DNA from 2 places in the Shewanella sp. MSW genome. Region 2 is predicted to be linked to the other one. Evidence: riboswitches for the same ligand, from Rfam matches in the RefSeq annotation. Region 2 holds a riboswitch; the other holds the start of a gene.
The links. Region 2 has a riboswitch for cobalamin ahead of AYI96_RS02505 (ABC transporter ATP-binding protein). Riboswitches for the same ligand answer to the same signal wherever they lie in the genome.
Positions count from the first base shown of each region.

Region 1 (9,641 bases), on a different contig from region 2:
CCTGGAAACAACAACACCGGGCGGCATGGATGAAAACTCCATGGAAGCGGTTCTTGTAGGGTTAATGATCATCTTTATGATGCTGGTCTGTCTGGTGTCTTTGGGGTTGGGTATTGGTGGCCTGGTACAAAAAGAGCGGCAGAAAATCTTCGCCATTCTGGGCACAATCTTTTCAAGCTTGATCATCATGGGCACTGTGGGCCTGATGATACTGGGAATAAGCATGAGTTGAATCTTTACCGCGTTGAAGTCAATCAACATCAGGGGCGCATTGCGCCCCTGACTGTTATTAACCACAGAATTTTATCACCCGAGTCGACGTCGCAACTCCCTGGTGGCATCAACCATGTTCTTTAAAGCCGGCTCAACTTCCTCCCAATTACGGGTCTTCAAGCCGCAATCCGGGTTAACCCAGAGCTGGCGCAGAGGAATTTTCTGCGCCGCCTTTTCAATCAGGCTCACCATGGCCTCCACTGTTGGAATGTTGGGGGAGTGAATATCGTAAACCCCGGGGCCGATTTCATTGGGATAGTCAAAGTCTTCAAAGGCATTCAACAACTCCATCCGTGAGCGCGATGTTTCTATGGTGATCACATCGGCATCCATGGCGGCAATTGCGGCAATAGTGTCGTTGAATTCGCTGTAGCACATATGGGTGTGAATTTGGGTCTCGTCCCTGACACCGGCGGCGCTGAGCTTGAAGGCGGCCACAGCCCAATCGAGATAATGGGCCCAATCGCTGCGTTTGAGCGGCAAACCTTCCCTAAACGCCGGCTCATCAATCTGAATAATGCCTATGCCCGCCTGCTCCAATGCCACCACTTCATCGCGTATCGCCAGAGCCAACTGAGTCGCTATCTGTTCGCGGCTAATATCCTCGCGGGCAAAGGACCAATGCAATAGGGTCACAGGCCCGGTCAGCATGCCTTTCACCGGTCTATCGGTTAGACTCTGGGCATACTCGGCCCAGTCGACTGTCATCGCCTTGGGACGGGTCACATCGGCATAGATCAGCGGCGGCTTAACGCAACGAGAACCATAACTCTGCACCCAGCCATGTTTGGTAAAACCAACGCCGTCGAGCTGTTCACCAAAGTATTCCACCATGTCGTTGCGCTCGGCTTCACCGTGTACCAGCACATCTATTCCCAGCTTGAGCTGCCGTTCTATGGTATCCCGGGTCACCTGTTGCAGTTGCTCTGTGTATACAGCATCGTCCAACTCCCCCTTGCGCCAGCGGCTACGCAGGTTACGAATGGCCGCCGTCTGCGGGAATGAACCTATGGTAGTCGTCGGCAACAAAGGCAGCTTGAACCTGGCCTGCTGGGCTTGTCTGCGCACCTCAAACTCATGGTTTCGGTCGTAATCAGCCGCAATCAAGGCATCAATTCTGGCACTGAGCGGTTGATTACGCCCCTGCGCCCTGGCCGCGCGCCGACTCCGGCAACGGGTGACCACGGCTTTGGCATTTTCAGTCTCAGGCGCCTCCAAAAGCGCCTTGAGCTCCTGCAACTCGGTGAGTTTTTGCCGGGCAAAGGCCAGCAGACTTTTAAGCTCGGGCGCCAGCGCGGTTTCCACCTCAAGATCCACCGGGGTATGCAACAGGGAGCAGGAAGTAGCGAGCCAGAGCCGGTCTCCCAGATCCCGTGCCAGTGGCGCCAACTGCTCGGCCACAAGATCCAGATCGGCGGCCCAGACGTTACGGCCGTTGATCACCCCAACCGACAACACCTGCTCGGGTGCCAATGCACCAGCAAAGGCCTGCAACTGCTCGGGCGCGGTGACCAGATCCAGGTGAATACCCGCCACCGGCAGTGCCGACAACAGACTTTGATGGTGGGCGACAGTGCCGTAATAGGTTGCCAGCAACAGCTTGAGCGGCGCCGACTTGAACACGCCGTAGGCCTGATTAAAGGCCTGCTGCCAGTTGTCATCCAGCTCAAGTGCCAGCGCAGGTTCATCCAATTGCACCCATTCGACGCCTTGGGCGGCAAATCGGGCCAGAATGGTTTGATAACATTCCAGCAGCGCCGGCAGCAGTGTCAAACGGTCGAACTCTGAACCCACTGTTTTGGACAGATACAGGAAAGTGACCGGCCCCAAGAGTACCGGCTTGGCGGTGTGGCCCAACGCCTGAGCCTCGGTCACCTCTTCAAACAACTGTTCCCAGGCGATATCGAAGCGTTGATCTTCGCTGAGCTCAGGCACCAGATAATGGTAGTTGGTGTTGAAGTACTTGGTCATTTCAGACGCCGGCGCATGCTTGCCACTGGGCGCTCGGCCACGGGCAATCCGGAACAGGGTATCGAGATTGACAGCGCCGCCATCACAGTGACGCTCTGGGATTACCCCCAGAGTCGCACTCAGGGTCAGCACCTGATCATAGTAAGCAAAATCGCCGACCGGTAACAGCTCCACCCCGGCATCAGCCTGCCACTGCCAATGGGTGCGCCTAAGCTCATTGGCAACGCTTTCTAATTCGGCCACGCTGGACTCACCACGCCAATACTTCTCCAAAGCAAACTTGAGTTCACGTCGACGCCCGATACGGGGAAAGCCAAGACTGTTTAATCGCATAATGTATACCATCCTTTATAAAACATGCGGCAAATGACTGATGACGCCGGAATACAACAAATAAACATGGGCGTCTGGACGTCTAGAAGTTTATTGTGTTAGTCTCAACACAGGCAACCGAATTGAATTCAAGGGCAACATGAGCGGCATTCATGTGGAGAGGAAATGATAGAGCTGAGACACCTTCGTACTCTGATAGCACTGAAAGAAAGTGGCAGTCTGGCCGGCGCGGCGAAGAAACGTTTTGTCACCCAGTCGGCACTGTCGCACCAAATTAAAGAGCTGGAGACCCGGATTAACTCCCAGGTATTTGTCCGCAAAAGCAAACCTCTGACCTTCACGCTTGAAGGTAGTCGTCTGCTGACCCTGGCAGAAGAGATATTACCTCGGGTACAGGAAACCGAATTTGTACTCAAGCGAGGCCTATCAGGAAACTGCGGCCCCTTGAAGGTGGGTATTGAGTGCCACAGCTGCTTTCGCTGGTTAATGCCTGTGATGGAAGCCTTTCATCAGTCTTATCCGGATGCCAATCTGGATCTCTCCAGCCGCCACCTGTTCGACTCACTCAATGCACTGGAAACCGGTGAGCTGGATATAGTGCTAACCTCAGATCCTGTACCCGGCCATGCCCTTGCCTACCAGCATCTGTTTGATTTTGAGGTGAGACTGGTGATGGCCAAAGATCACCCGCTGGCAGGCAACAGCTATATTCTGCCGCAGCAACTGGCCGGGGAAGCTATCATCAGTTATCCGGTACCGCTGGAAAGGCTGGATATTTTCCGTCACTTCCTTGAGCCGGCCGGGGTGGTGCCTGGCCCACAAAAACGCTGCGATCTCACCAATGTATTGCTGCAACGCATCGCCTGTAAAGAAGGGGTAGCGGCCTTACCCAGCTGGTCACTGACCGAAGCCCAGGGCTTGAGCCTGACCTCGGTGAAACTGGGGCAGGAAGGCCTGAAACGGCCGCTGTTCGGTGCCTACCGCCGCGACAGCAGCAATAGAGTGCAACTGCAAAGGCTGCTGGAATTGATTGCCAAAGAGGGATTACAGCGTCAGGACAGACACTGACTGAGCGGCTGCCACCGTCCCTTAAAGGCGGCGGCAGTCACAAAGCATCTAGAGAGGATTCAGCAGCAGACCGCGCTGGGACAATACCCTTCTCAGTACCAGTCCGGGCGAATTGGGATCCCGGGTCTGTCTCAGGTTATGAGCAACCATAAACTCGCTTTGCAGCTCATCATCCAACCCCAGAGATTCAAAAGCTTCCACCGTCAGCGTCTGCTGCTGGGTATCTATTAATGTCTTGATAATGCCCAGCGGAAAGCATTGCTCGGCTTCGGCGTTGAGATAAGCAAACGCTGTCAGGGCTATTATCTGACCGAATACGCTGAATAGTGCCAGAGTCTGCACTTCGTCCGCGTCTATCTGCACCCCTTGCATCTGATGCAAACTGTCCACAGATTCGATCGCCACTGACTCGGTCAAACGCCAATAGCCTTGTACCAGCTTGCGATATGGCTGCGGCAATTCATCGAGCCGCTCCTTAAGATAGAAACTAAAGGCATAACGGTAGATATTGACCTGTCCAAGGCGCACCAAGGCATCCTTGAGGCTGCGGTTGGGCTGGACTGAAGGTGAGAGCGCGTTATTGCTGCGCCACAGCAAATGGGCTGCCAGCGCGGGATCGGTCGCGACAATATCGATCACATTGCGGATATCACCATCGGCAATAATAGCCTTCTTAAGCGGGATCAGGATGCCGCGGCGCCCTATCACCTGCTCTTCGTTGGCAATAATGGCACGCACTTGAGTAAAAACCTGCTGCTCAAGATCTGTCATGTGATTCTTTAAACCTGCTGTTATTTATTATGAAGGCACTATTGCCATTTATTATGGCAGAGAATTTACCCACAAAACGCCCACCAGGGTCAAGTTCAATCGATAATTAGCCCGGTTTTTGCTAAATAGAATCAAAAAAGTAGCATCAAAAAGCGCCCGCCTCCTGCAGCTTGGAGAAGATGATTTGTGCCAAACGTAAATAACCCTGTTGATTAAGATGTACATTATCTGACTTGAGCTCGTTTGAACGCAAAAGCTCAGATAAAGTATCCTCCAGCAATATGGCACCGTGCTTGTCGGCCAGTTCGGCATATAAAGGCAGAGGTGACAGCAACAGACTCTTTTGCGGCACAGCCAGCAGCACTACCGGAATTTGCCGCTCTTTGGCCTCAAGTAACATGGTCTCAATGTTTTGCGTCAATTGCGCCTGGCTGCGACCGCGGAGAATATCGTTACCGCCTTCAAGCAAAATAAGCAGATCCGGCTTGGTTTCATCCAGCAGCGCCGGCAAACGCTCAAGCCCGGCAGCCGATTGCTCACCGGAAATCCCGGCGTTGATCACCTCACAACGGCACAACTCAGCCAGACGGCTGGGATAATCATGCCCGGCCTTGGCACCCACGCCTTGGGTCAGGCTGTCACCGAAGGCCAGCAGTTTGCCATTACTGCCGATATAAGCCAGCTTGGGTTCTGAGCACGCCAGCAAAAACAGCGACAACAGGGCTATAACCCCGCCTCTCAAACCATACCTAAAATCAGCTTTCATATTTCGACTCTTGCCTCCTTGTCGGTGCTCGAAAAGGCCCAGGTTCTAAACTACAACCGATAGAAATACGGGCAGAAAAAAGCCGGGAAACCCCGGCTTTCTATGCTATCAGAAGCGATAGCTGACGCTGAATCTCAGCGCCCGGCCGCTTCCTGAGTAATAACCATCGCCCCAGGTACTGAAATAACCTGAGCTGGCATATTGCTTGTCAAACAGGTTGTCGACCCTCAGGCTGGCAAGCCAGGCATCACGGCTGTAGTTGAGGGCGATATTTCCCAGCCAGTAGCTGTCCAGTTTATCGTGCTGATTGCCATTGTCACCTTCCATATATCTGTCACCCAAATACTGGCCCTCGACAAATAGCTGCCAGTGCTGACCAAAGTCCACACTGGTGTAGACACGCCCTGAATGCTCGGCCACCCAGGAGAGAGATTTGCCTTTGTTGGCGCCTTCAGTAAATTCGGCATCGATATAGTTGTACTCAAGTCCCAACTGCAGCATCTCATTGAGCTGCCAGTCCCAGTCGAGGCTGGCGCCATAACGACGGGAAGCATCGGCATTGACGTTGGCACCGGGGAAAGCGCCGCCGATAGGCATATCGGCACTGGGATCAAAGACAATTTCATCTTCCAGCGACAGCCGGTACAGGTTCAGACGCAGGCTCTGGTTGCTCAAGGTCCAATCCCAGCCGGCTTCAATGGAACGGCCGGTCTGCGGCTTGAGGCCGACGACCGTTGGCGGCGTATAAGCTTGCTCATCGACCTTGGCGAAACGGAAGCTCTCATCACCGCGAAGATAAAATCTGTGGCCTTCCAGCGGCCGATAGTTGAGCCCCAACTCGAGCGCGTGAGCGTCTTCATCCAGATCTATGCCATTGGGATAAACTTTACCATCCTTGAGTTCATCCTTGACCTTGGCATAGCGCCCACCCACCACATAGCTCAGGCTGCTGGTCAGTGGCACATTGGCCTGTAGATAGGTGCTGGTCATGGTTTGGGTATTGCTGCGCTGCATATAACTGAGATCGAACTCGGTTTCACCCCGTTGAATATCTGCGCCTATGACTATGCTCAGCTCACCATTGCGGGTCTGATAACGCCCAAGCGCCTTGGGGTTGAATTCCAACAACGAGCGCTCATTCCGACCCGGGCTGCCATAGCTGACGCTGGACACTAGAGTGTCACTGTAGTTAAGGTCCGCAACCAAAGCCCAGTTGGCGTGCACCTGGCGCTGAATATGAGCACGCCAGGCGGAAGTCATCTCATGGTTGTAATCCCCCGGCGTCGATGTCGCCTGGCGAGGATCGACCTCAAACTGTGCCTTGGTCAACGCACCAGGGGTCTGACGCTTATTATCGTAGTAACTGCCTTCGACAAAGAAGTTGGTCAACTCTGAATCATATTGCAGACGCCCCAGCACAGAACCGGTTTCGTTGGCATTGTTTTTACGGTAGTTGTCACTCTCGTTATAAGCAGCAGCCAAATAGTAACGCCAGTTGTCATTGATGGCACCGGACAGATCGCCACGGCCTTCGTAGGTATCGAAGCTGCCACCTGAGAGGGTCAGGTTGCCACCGCTGGCATTGGGTGCCTTGGTGATAATATTGATCACCCCACCGACGGCCTGATCGCCATAAAGCACCCCGGCACTGCCGGATAGGATCTCCACCCTTTCAATCTGATTGACTGCAATGGCACTCAGACTGGGAGCGGCAATATCGATATTGTTGAGTCGGCGACCATCAATCAGTATCAGGGTGTTATTCACCGCCTGACTGGCCGAAAAACCGCGCATCGCCAGCACAGGCCCTGAGTTATTGTCGGATATTTGAATGCCACTGCGGCCACGCAGCAACTCGCTCAGATTACTGGCACCACTTTGCTGAATATCGGCGGCATCTATGACCACCACATTGGCAGCAATATTGAGCGGCGTGTCATCCTGACGGCCAATGACCACCAGCTGTTCATCCACAGCCTTGGGTGTCACGCTCGCCATGACGGGAACAGAGGTAAATGCACCGCAAAGCAGCGCGAGATGATTTAGTTTGAAACCCATTTTCCTTTGACTCCTGAAAGGGAAACGGGGCAAGAGTGCCACGGCAGGGAGAGCCCCTTGGCTGCCGCATTTCGAGATCTGCCCACCGAAATCATCGAAATACCTCCAGGGCCGGTCTCCGGACTTTGGCTATGCGGTTGACCGCGCAAGAACCGGCTTTTATGACGCCGCTTGGGCGCGCCTGTCTCTCACCATTTACCGTTGCGGGGGCAGTGCCGGATTCTCACCGGCTTCCCGATTATCCCCGGTCTTTAATTCCGGGGCACCACGAGAGGTTGACTGAAATACTGTGCTGTCATTCCCGGCCTGGCCGAGAGCGGGCATTATAGACGTCTATATGGATAAATGTCTAATTTTGACGACGACGGACCGCCGCAGATTTACCCTGAAAAACAAAAAGGGAGCCGAGGCTCCCTTTTTATGCTCTTAGCTATTAACCCAGCTCTTTGGGGTTACTGCCAAAACGGTTGTCACCCACTTCGCTGTCCTGGCAGTAGAAGACCAGCAGTACAATCCAACCTATAACAGGGATTAGCCCCAACAGCTGCCACCAACCACTGCGGTCAGTGTCATGCAGTCGACGCGCCGCAATCGCAATAGAGGGTAATAGCAGACCCAAAGAATAAATCAGCCCCAGCACTGTGGTACCCAGAGCATAGTCGATAGCACTGACAACCATACTGAAAATGATATAGAACAGAACAAACATCCAGTATTCTGTCCGTCGGGCTCGACCGGTAAAGTCGGCGTATTTTTTGATGGCTCCGATGAAATGTTCCATGTTTTCTCCCAATAACAGATCCAAGATCCGAAAACGCCGCACCAATTATTGAATGGCTTAAGGCAACCAAAGTTTCACCAGAGTTTCTGACTCCCTGAAACAGCAAACAATTTTAACATACCTGAATGAACTGCAAAGTGACAGAAAAGAGATTTACATTCCGTTCGCCACAGAATCAGAGATATCTCACCCCGTCAGTCGTCATTGGTTTACAGATATCGCCAATAGATAGCACATCGACGCTTTTTCATCTTACCTGGTCAGCTTAAAACCGCGGCTAGCGGCCAGAGCCTGGATATCGGCTTCCATTTGATCCAGCTGTGCCTGGCGCTTTCGACCTATTGCCCCCGAGTTAGACTTGGATGCCAGACTGGTGAGAATATTGCGCCAGTATGACACTTGTTTTTTACGCTGTTTACGGCTCAAAGGATTGAGTGGCAGCTGCGCTGCGAGCGCCTTGAGCAAGGCTGCAGTAGCGCCTCGCCAAACCTCTGGCAGCGATTCCAGGTTATTCAAAAGCCAGCCAAGACATACCAAGCGACTCACCTCGGTGTGGATAAATCCGTTGTCACCCAAAGGCATTTGCCGCCCCAATAACAAGGCATTGAATTGCCCCTGAATTTCAGTGCTCCAAGGTTTGCGTTGCAGCTCGGTCAGATGCTGGGAGAAGACCATCTTCGCCAGTTCATGCTCAGTAAACAGGCTGCGAATGCCATCGAGCAGTGCCAGAGTAAACTCAGGGTAACGACGACCGAGAGTCCATTGCAATGAAAGTTCGAGGCCAGAGGCGCCCTCGCCTTTACTTGACGACTCCCACTTGAGGCACACAGGGACAAACCAGGCAAGAAAACGCGTCTGCCATTCAGGTCTGGCGGCAATGTAGCCAAGAGCCTGCCGCCCCAAAAAGCTACTGGCCGGGCTGGCCCGGTTGACTTCAAGAAATGCCAGTAACTCGTCGGGGGTATCGGCCTCCAGCAACGGCTCAAGCCGAGGAGAGAGTCGCTCTCTGGCCAGGAAAAAGCGTAAACATTGACCCGCTTTGGTCAGAGTCCAACCGCCTAGCGCCAACATAGGCAACGCCAATAGAATACCCAACAGTTCGTGCCAGGTATTTTGTTGCTCTCGATAGTACTGGATATCGGTGCGCGCTATGCCAGGTTCCTCAGGCAAATACCAAAGGGTCACAGCCTCACCGACGCTTTTTGAGTCGCAAAGCAGGTCTGGGGGATTCCAGATATAATGCTCACCGCCGTTAGGCAACTGGTAATGCACCAGGCAATCCCACTCATAACGGCCGACACCCCAGCGCCCCGGGGGCACATATTGTTGAGCACGCCGGGCGATATAACCTTGGGTCTCGACACCTCGCTCGAGCAGGATATTCACTTCCTGCCAGGATTCAACACTATCCTTGACAAAAAAGAGCCCAAGAGCCGAGAACAGTCCACCGGCAAGCGCAAAAGAGCCGATAAAAGCCAGGTCTTTCCAGATTGCCCGTATCTTTCCCACCGAGCCCCCTTTGATTCAATCCTTTAAGGCCGCGGATTGTAGCAGATTTCAACAATCAGTTGAGGAACACTTCACAGTTTGCCATTGGGGTCTGCGCACGCCACTGAGTCA
Region 1 is NZ_LVDR01000008.1:211,068-220,708, forward strand. Features, by position in the region: gene AYI96_RS11050 (hypothetical protein) at 1-232, shown strand, start outside; gene metE (5-methyltetrahydropteroyltriglutamate--homocysteine S-methyltransferase) at 307-2,577, opposite strand; gene AYI96_RS11060 (LysR family transcriptional regulator) at 2,743-3,645, shown strand; gene AYI96_RS11065 (HDOD domain-containing protein) at 3,694-4,416, opposite strand; gene AYI96_RS11070 (GDSL-type esterase/lipase family protein) at 4,562-5,182, opposite strand; gene AYI96_RS11075 (TonB-dependent receptor) at 5,291-7,240, opposite strand; cobalamin riboswitch at 7,332-7,525, opposite strand; gene AYI96_RS11080 (DUF805 domain-containing protein) at 7,674-8,021, opposite strand; gene AYI96_RS11085 (DUF3592 domain-containing protein) at 8,274-9,530, opposite strand.
Region 1: linked by a shared signal. The riboswitch ahead of AYI96_RS11075 (TonB-dependent receptor) and the one ahead of AYI96_RS02505 (ABC transporter ATP-binding protein) in region 2 are both predicted to bind cobalamin.

Region 2 (9,641 bases):
CAGTCCCTGAGCCTAGTTATCCTAGGTGATGGGATGAAGCTACGCTGGCAATACCGTCAGCCTCGAAGAACAGGCTGCAGATTCAGTAGTCGAAACCAGGCTGCGCTTTAACCCCCGCCTCAAACGCATGCTTCACGCTATTCACCTCACTGACAGTATCTGCCAATTCAATCAGTTGCCTGTGGCAGTTGCGGCCGGTGATGATCACATGCTGCATGGGGGGACGATTTTGCAACGCATCTATCACTCGCTGCAGATCCAGATAGTGGTAGCTGACCATATAGGTGAGTTCATCGAGCAGCAGTATGTCTATGCTGGCATCCTGAAGCCATTTTTCGGCGGCCGCCCAGGCCTTTTCGGCGGCGGCGATATCCTTGGCTTTGTCCTGGGTGTCCCAGGTAAAGCCTGTGCCCATGACTTCGAACTTGACCCCGGCGCCTTCCAGTAGCTTGCGCTCACCGCACTCCCAGGTGCCCTTGATAAACTGCACCACGGCGCCCTGCTTGCCATGACCGACCGCGCGGGCCAGAGTGCCAAAGCCGGAGGTGGACTTGCCCTTGCCGTTACCTGTCACGACCAGGAGTATGCCCTTCTCTTCGGTGGCGGCCGCGATTTTGGCATCCACCGCCGCTTTTACTTTCTGCTGCCGCTGTTTATGACGCTCTGCCTTGATATCGGTTTGATTATTATCGGTCACCCTGGCCTTCCTCTTTGAATATGTTGATTATTTTATTGAAATCCAGATGTTGCTCCAGCACATCGGCCAAACGATCCAGCTGTTGCTGGCGCTGCTGATTGATATCCACGGCATGGCCCTGTGGCGCCGTCATCCCGGCCCAGGCGAGCAGCAGCTCACAGGCCTCTGGGCTGTCAAACAGACCATGCAAATAACTGCCGAGAATTTGATTATCCTCCGACAGCAGGCCTTCGCTGCGGACTGCTGCGATTTGTGTAGGTACTGTGGTTTTTGCAGGCTCAGTGGCGCTGACGCGGTTGGCGTCACTGCCTCGCTCATTAAGCAACAGTGGCTGGGTGTATTGGTCCGGGATCCGCGACGCTCCGCAGTGGATCTCATAGCCGGAGACTGACGCCGATGATTGCCCAAGCCTCAGGCTACCGCTGACATTGAGCAGCTGTTTTTCGACTTGCAGCTCGGTAGTGAGCGGCAGGTAGCCCAGTCCTTGGCTGGTACCGGGCAAGTCTTCCAGCCCCAAGGGGTCGGCAATGCTCTGCCCCAGCATCTGAAAGCCGCCGCAGATACCGATAAGCTTGCCGCCATAGCGCAGATGGCGGGCTATGCCCTTATCCCAGCCCTGTTGGCGGATAAAAGCCAGGTCGGCGCGCACATTCTTGCTGCCGGGCAGCAGCAGGAGATCCAGCCCAGGAAGTTCGCCCTGATGGGTCGGCCCTATATAATAAAACTCGATATCCGGATGCAGCCGCAGCGGGTCAAAGTCGGTATGGTTGCTGATCCTGGGGTACACCAAGACGCCGACTCGCAGTCGCGTCCCAGTTCTTTCAGATTGAGTTGTTTCAGATTGAGTTGCTTCAGATTGAGCTCGTGCTGATTGAGCTGTTGTCGGCTGCTCGGTAGTTCCCCCCTGAGACTGAGCAGTTGTTTGCACCAGTGCATCTTCGGCGTCCAGATGCAGGGCATCGAGGTAGGGCAATACGCCCAATACCGGCTTGCCGGTGTGAGCCTCGAGCCAATCCAGCCCGGACTGCAGCAATGAGATATCACCGCGAAAACGATTGATCACAAAGCCTTTTACCCGCGCCTGCTCACTCTCGGACAGCAGGGCCAAGGTACCGACCAGGTGGGCAAATACCCCGCCCTTGTCAATATCGGCGATGAGGATCACCGGGCAGTCCACCGCTTCGGCAAAGCCCATATTGGCAATATCGCCCTGGCGCAAATTGATTTCGGCCGGGCTACCGGCGCCTTCTACCAGCAGCCAGTCAAACTCCTGCTGCAACCTGTGCCAGGATGCCAACGCCGCCTGCATGGCAGCGGCTTTATAGTCACGACTCTCGGGGCCGAAAAAGGCGGCGGCTTCCAGGCTGGTCAGCGCCTTGCCCTGAATTATCACCTGCGCCTTGGTATCCGAGCTGGGTTTAAGCAATACCGGGTTGAAGTCGATTCTCGGCTCAAGACCGGCGGCCACCGCCTGCAGCGCCTGGGCCCGGCCAATTTCACCGCCATCCCGGGTGACGGCGCTGTTAAGCGCCATATTTTGCGGCTTGAAGGGCGCCACTCGCTGACCATGACGATGAAACACACGACAGAGTCCGGCCACTAAGGTGCTCTTACCGGCATCCGAAGTGGTGCCCTGCACCATAAGGCTGCGGCCAGGCCGGGCCAGAGCCGACAATTCAGCTTTAAGTTCTGCGCCATTATGGGGTACTGGATTACTCATACCTTACCCCGCTGATCCGGGCTTGTACCCGAAACGCTCAAGCCCAGGGAGCCACTGCTATCAGAGCTCACAGGCTTTAACGCCAGCGGTAAACCTGCGACAACCAGAGTGACTCTGTCTGCCTTGGCAGCCAGCGCCTGATTGAGCCAACCGGCCTCATCGACAAAACGCCGACTCAGCTCCCCAAGCGGCACTATGCCGGAGCCAACTTCATTGCTCACCAACAGCAGATCGCCGTCAAACTCGGCTACCGCCTGCAGCAAGGCCGCGCGTTCACAAGCCATATCGGCACCAAAGCAGAGCTGATTACTGAGCCAAAGCGTCAGGCAGTCTACCAATACCGGCGCTCCAGAGCCTGAGCGCTGCACAAGCGCCTTGGTCAAATCGAGCGGCACCTCGGCCAACTGCCATTCGAGGCTGCCGCCTTGGCGTTCAGTTTGATGGTGGGTGATACGCCGGGCCATCTCCTCATCGGCGGCCTCGGCTGTTGCCAGATACCAGGGGCGGACATTGGCCGGGCACAAGTCGGCCAGTTGCCGCTCGGCGTAACCACTCTTGCCGCTGCGGGCACCGCCCAGAATAAGATGGATCATGCCGGGCTGCCTCCCAATGCCAGCAACAGCATATAAACCGCCAGCTCACTCACCTGCTGCGCCGCCCCTAGGGTATCACCTGTGTAACCGCCAATCTGGCGCCGGAACCAAAACACCAGGGCCCAACGCAGCAGCAACATGGTCGGCAATAGCCAGAACAGCAGCGTGGTGGACAGCAGTGCCGTCAGCACAATTCCAGTCAGCAGCAAAATACCCAGCTCATTGAGCCCCTGCTGCTGCGCCAAAGGTTTGCTTTTGCCCTCGTCGCGAACATAGGTTTCGCTGAAGATAATGCTGGCCGCCGTCACCCGGCTGACACAGTGCGCCAATACCAGGGCCAGCGCCGCCTGGTTGATGTCGTAAAGTGCCAACTCCAGCAGTAACTGGTACTTGAGCAGCAACACCAACACCAATGCCAAGGCGCCATAGCTGCCAAGGCGGCTGTCTTTCATGATTTTCAGTTTGTCTTCTACCCGCCAACCGCCGCCGAAACCATCGGCGGTGTCGGCCAGGCCATCTTCATGAAAACCGCCGGTAACCAGCACACTGCTAATCATCGCCAGCACTATGGCGATGGAGCTTGGCAATATGCCGGCGGCCAGCAGTAACACCAAGGCGGAGATCAAACCCACCACCACGCCCACCAGGCCAAAGTAGCGGCTGGCCTTGTTGAGGCTGTCGCTGTCCACCGTCAGGGCGCTGGGTACAGGAATACGGGTGAAAAAACCTATTGCGATCAAAAATAGCCGCAGCTGCCCGAGCCAGAATCCCATCAGAGCACCTCTTGGGTAGCAGGCTCTACCACCTTGTCGACCCCGGCTTCACCAAAGCTGGCCATCTGGTTGTAGAAGTTGGCCGCCGCCTGCACCAAAGGCAGCGCCAGCGCCGCGCCCGAGCCTTCGCCCAACCTGAGCCCAAGCCTGAGCAAGGGCTTGGCGGACATGGCCTCGAGCAGCAACTTGTGGCCGCGCTCTTCAGACTCATGGGCAAAAATAAGATAATCCCTCACCCCCGGCGCCAAACGCACAGCCGCCAGCGCCGCTGTCGACGCGATAAAACCGTCCACCAGCACGGGCACGCCAAATTCGGCCGCCGCCAACATGGCCCCTGTCATCTGCACTATTTCAAAGCCTCCGAGGCAGGCGAGGATACTGAGTGGCTCGGTCAGCTCGCAGTGGTGCAGCAGCAGTGCCTGCTCTATCAGCAGGCATTTGCGCTTAAGCGTCGCGGCATCTATGCCGGTGCCGCGGCCGACACATTCACTCACAGGCAAGCCTGTCAGAGCGGCCATCACGGCGGCGGCAGAAGAGGTGTTGCCTATTCCCATCTCCCCCAGCGCCAGCAGGTTGCTGCCGGCATCGATATGGCGTTTTACCAAGGTGCGCGCCATGGCAAACCCTTGACGCACAGCGCCCAGAGTCATAGCGGCGCGTTTGTGGATAGGCCCGGTACCGGCGCCCAGACGCTGCTCTGTAACCTCGGGGATCCCCAAGGGGCTGAGAATGCCGCAGTCAATCACCTCCAGCTCGAAGCCGGTCTGGCGACAAAACACATTGATGGCGGCGCCGCCGGCAACAAAGTTAAGCACCATTTGGGTGGTCACCTCGCTGGGAGCAATCGACACCCCGGCCGCGGCAATACCATGGTCGGCGGCAAACACCAGCATCACGGGGCGGCGGATGACTAACTCATCAGTGGCGGAACCGAGCTGAATGCGCCCCAACTGCAGCGCCAAAGCCTCCAGCTCACCCAAAGCGCCCAGGGGTTTGGTCTTGTTGTCTATGCGGGCCTGAATCGCGTCATCCAGCGCGTGATTGATTGCTGCAACCTGGTACATCCTTCCCTCTCTTATCGTTATTGGCCGCGTTTACGCAGCACCATCAGGAAAAACAGACTGCCGATGGCCGAGGTGATCACCCCCACCGGCAGCTCTTGGGTGGGCAGTATGCTGCGAGCCAGCACATCGACCCAAACCATAAACAGGCCGCCCGCCAGTGCCGTCAGCACCATGGGATGCTGCCCCGGCAGCAACAACCTGACAATATGAGGCACCATCAGCCCCACAAAACCTATCCCGCCGCAGTGGGCCACCAGAGTGGCGGTAATAAGCGAGCATAACAGCAGCATGGAAACCCTGAGCCTTTGCACCCTGATCCCCAGAGTGTGGGCGGTTTCATCACCGGCAAGCATCGCCAGCACCTGGCGCTTGAAGGCCAGGATCACCAGCAAGGCCGCCAGCACCACCAGAGTGGGCAGTCCAAGCCCATCCCAACTGGCACGGGCAAAACTCCCCAGACTCCAAAACAGCAAGGAGGTGGTGGCCTGCGGGGTGGAAAAATACAAGATCAAACTGGTGAGGGCGCTGAACATAAAGGAGATGGCGACCCCGGAGAGCAACATTCTCTCTATCTGGTTGCCGATATTCCTGCCCGCGAGCAGCAGTACCATGAGCACAGCCAAACTGGCACCGATAAAGGCTCCCAGCGGCAGCGATATCCCGGAGATGGCCGAACTCAGGCCAAGGCCGGTCGCCAGGGCGACCGAGACCACGGCGCCGAAGCTGGCGCCCGAGCTGATACCGAACAGGTAAGGATCGGCCAACGGGTTGCGGGTCACCGCCTGCAATACATAACCCGACAATGCCAGACCGCTGCCGGCGATAAAGGCCAGCAAGATACGCGGCAGGCGCAGATCCCAGACGATACGCTCGCTGATGGCAGAAGGCTCACCCACGCCCAGCAGGTGTTTGCCAATCACTCTTGCCACATCGAAGAGGCTGATATCGGCGGCGCCAAAACCGGCGGCGGCCAAGGGTGTCAACACAGTGCCGAGCAGCAACAGCAGCCAGCACCAGTAAAGTCTGGGCAAGGGCCTGAGAAACCAGCCGATAAGCGAGCGCCCCGGTGCGGCCACGGAAGCATTCATGCGCCACCTCCCACCGAGCGTGGGCGCCGGTCAGTTTCCTTGTGAGCAACACAGGTTTCGGCCGAGGCAGGCCCTGCCATTGGCTCGACTATCGCAGCGCCTTGAACCTCGCCACTGGCGAGCGCCGCCGAGCTTACAGCCTTGCCGTGACCAGGCTCTGGCGACTGATAGCCGTAAAAGTAGTGGATCAGCGGCCTTCCCAACTGCGGATGCGTCCCCACCTGGCAGCAAACACCGAAGACACCGGCAATTCTGTCTTCGGTCAATACGCTCTGGGGCGAGCCGTGGGCAATACGGCGGCCGTTATCCAGCAGTAAGAGTTCGTCACACAGGGCCGAGGCCAGATTGAGATCGTGAATCGAGGCGATCACCGTGACCCCCAGGCTGCGCACCAGCTCGAGGATCTGGATCTGATAGCGGATATCCAGATGATTAGTGGGCTCGTCCAGGATCAAAAGCTTGGGGCGCTGTACTATGGCGCGGGCAATCAAGGCCCTTTGCTTCTCTCCGCCGGAAAGCTGCGCGAAAGGCTCTGCGGCCTTGTGCTGCAACCCGACCTGCGCCAATGCCGCCTGCACCTGGGCCTTGTCGGTCGCCGATGGCATATCAAACAACCCCTTGTGGGGAGTCAGTCCCATGGCCACTAATTGAGTCAAATCCAGTGCCAACTGGGCCGGGGTATCCTGCAGCACCACGGCCACCTCTTTGGCGAAGGCTTTGGCAGACAAGCTATGGATATCCTGACCAAACAGCTGGATCTGGCCGCTATCCGGGCGGATATAACGATAGAGGCAGCGCAGCAGGCTCGACTTACCGGCACCATTGGGGCCTATGAGCCCGAGCATCTTGCCACTTGGCAGCTCAAAACCCACATCGGCCAATACGCTGTGACCACCGGGAAGCCAGCTAAGCTGTTGCACCTTGAGTGCCAGGCTCATAACCGCCCCCCGACATTGAGCCTGTGACCGGCAGAAGGCTCAAGCTGCAGTGGAAGAATCATCTATTCGCTCCCCCGGTTTACCCGCCCGGGTTTCTGGTTTGGTTTATCAGCCTGGGCAGGTCTCCTGACTCGCCGCCAAAGGCGACTCACAGTTGCGGGCACAGTCCGGGCTTTCCCGGTTCCCTGGGTTGGTTCACCTGCAAAGGCGCCAACACCCTGGCTGCTGCCGCACTTGGCGGCCATTTGGGGTTATTATCCCGGTTTTATCGCCCGGCACAATTGCCCGGCGCAATAGCGCAGCACTATTGCGGCCAGTGGAGCTTGCTGAAACACTGCCATTCCTGGTCACTTTCACCGCTGGCATCACCGCTGGCATCACGGCTGGCATAGAGGGTTATTCTGACCCAGGCCGCATAAGGTAGCTCCAAGGCGTTGAACACTGCCGCAGGCGGTATTTGCCCCGGCAGCAAAATCTCGGCCAGCAGCAGCCGGATAACCCCGCTGTGAGTCAAGATCAGTGCCGCATCGGCGCTTGCTGAAGAACCAGAGCCTTTTGAACCAGAGCCTTTTGAACCAGAGTCTCTTGAATCAGAGCTTTCGGAACAACTAACCTCTCTCGCAAGCCAGCGCTGCACCATAGTCTGCCAGCCATCCAACACCCGGCTACGAAAGGCTGGCAGCGATTCCCCGCCCGGCGGAGTATTGGCCACTGGGTCACGCCAGAAGGCTTCGGCCGCCTCGCTATGCTGCTGATAGACACTCGCCACCTTCATGCCGTCCCAGTCACCGAAGTCTAGCTCCCAGAGCCAGTCATGCTGCTGCAGCGGCGCCGGGAAATAGTCGGGCATATCGGCCTTGAGCTCGGCGGCAAAGGCCTGGCAACGCAGGGCCGGAGAACTCAGCAGCGCCAGGCGTTCGGGCGCACTCGGCAACTGCTCCAGCTCACTACTGATAGCCCGCCAGCTACGCCACATCTGCGCTTTGCCCTCATCGCTCAGGGCCACATCACTGCGGCCGCGGATAATCTCGCCGCCTTCACATTCACCGTGCCGCAGCAGATAGATATTCAGTTGCCTATGTTCAGCCACACACCTCTCCCGTCAGAGTCCCGGTGGTTACCGGGCCAATTTAACCTTGCCGCAGGCCGCCGGAATCCGTATATTATGGACGTCTATACGTATAAATGTCCAAAATAACTTTCCGCGCCCACACACGCCTTTGGCTATCATGCCAGATAGTGTCCCGGGCGTCAGGTCGGCAGAGATGATGTCGCGGATGCCAAGCACCGCGAATGTAAAACAGCAATAAGACAGGTATGAAAGGTAACCCTATGGCGACTTCCCAGCACTCCCCAAGCCAGACAGAGCTCAAGCTCAAACAGACCCTCAAAGAGCGGATCCTGATTTTAGATGGCGCCATGGGCACCATGATCCAGGACTACAAGCTGGAAGAAGCCGATTACCGCGGCGAGCGCTTCAAAGATTGGCATTGCGATGTCAAAGGCAACAATGATCTGCTGGTACTGACCCAGAGCGAGATCATCAAGACCATTCACAGGGAATACCTGCTGGCCGGTGCCGACATCATAGAAACCAACACCTTCAACGCCACCACCATTGCCATGGCCGACTACGAGATGCAAAACCTGGCGGCGGAGATCAATTACCAAGGCGCCAAAATCGCCCGCGAAGTGGCCGATGAAGTGGCCGCCGCCAGCGGTATTCCCCGCTATGTGGCCGGGGTGCTCGGCCCCACCAACCGCACCTGCTCCATCAGTCCGGATGTGAATGATCCCGGCTTTCGCAACATACATTTCGACGATCTTGTGTTGGCCTACAGCGAATCCACCGAGGCGCTGATCGCCGGTGGCGCCGACATCATCCTGGTGGAAACCATCTTCGATACTCTCAATGCCAAGGCGGCGCTGTTTGCCATCGAAAATGTGTTCGAGAAACTGGACCAAAGGTTGCCGGTGATGATTTCCGGCACCATTACCGATGCCTCGGGCCGCACCCTGACAGGGCAAACCACAGAGGCCTTTTACCATTCTCTCAGACATATCAAGCCGCTGAGCATAGGCCTAAACTGCGCCCTGGGCCCGAAAGAACTGCGGCCCTATGTCGAGGAGCTTTCCCGTATCAGCGAGTGCTTTGTCTCGGCGCACCCCAATGCCGGTCTGCCCAATGAATTCGGCGGCTATGACGAGACTCCGGCAGAGATGGCAAGCGTGATAGGCCCCTGGGCCGAAGAGGGTCTGCTCAATATTGTCGGCGGCTGCTGCGGCACCACGCCTGCGCATATCAAGGCGATTTCTGAAGCCGTTAGCCCTCATGCACCAAGGCCGCTGCCTGAGCTGCCGGTGGCATGTCGCCTCTCCGGACTGGAACCCCTGACCATAGATGCAAGCAGCCTGTTTGTGAATGTGGGCGAGCGCACCAATGTCACCGGCTCGGCCCGGTTTCTCAAGTTAATCAAAGAAGGCCAGTACGAAACCGCGCTGGAGGTGGCCCGTGACCAGGTAGAAAACGGCGCCCAGATCATAGATATCAACATGGATGAGGGCATGCTCGACGGGGTCGAGATGATGCAGAAATTCCTCAACCTTATCGCCTCAGAGCCGGATATCAGCAAGGTACCTGTGATGATCGACTCCTCCAAGTGGGAGGTGATTGAGGCCGGGCTCAAGTGCATTCAGGGCAAGGGAATAGTCAACTCCATCTCCCTCAAAGAGGGCGAGGCCAAGTTTATTGAACAGGCCAAACTGGT
Region 2 is NZ_LVDR01000002.1:199,879-209,519, reverse strand. Features, by position in the region: gene cobO (cob(I)yrinic acid a,c-diamide adenosyltransferase) at 83-697, opposite strand; gene AYI96_RS02530 (cobyric acid synthase) at 687-2,339, opposite strand; gene cobU (bifunctional adenosylcobinamide kinase/adenosylcobinamide-phosphate guanylyltransferase) at 2,414-3,010, opposite strand; gene AYI96_RS02520 (adenosylcobinamide-GDP ribazoletransferase) at 3,007-3,783, opposite strand; gene cobT (nicotinate-nucleotide--dimethylbenzimidazole phosphoribosyltransferase) at 3,783-4,847, opposite strand; gene AYI96_RS02510 (FecCD family ABC transporter permease) at 4,865-5,935, opposite strand; gene AYI96_RS02505 (ABC transporter ATP-binding protein) at 5,932-6,873, opposite strand; cobalamin riboswitch at 6,972-7,109, opposite strand; gene AYI96_RS02500 (histidine phosphatase family protein) at 7,178-7,963, opposite strand; gene metH (methionine synthase) at 8,206-9,641, shown strand, end outside.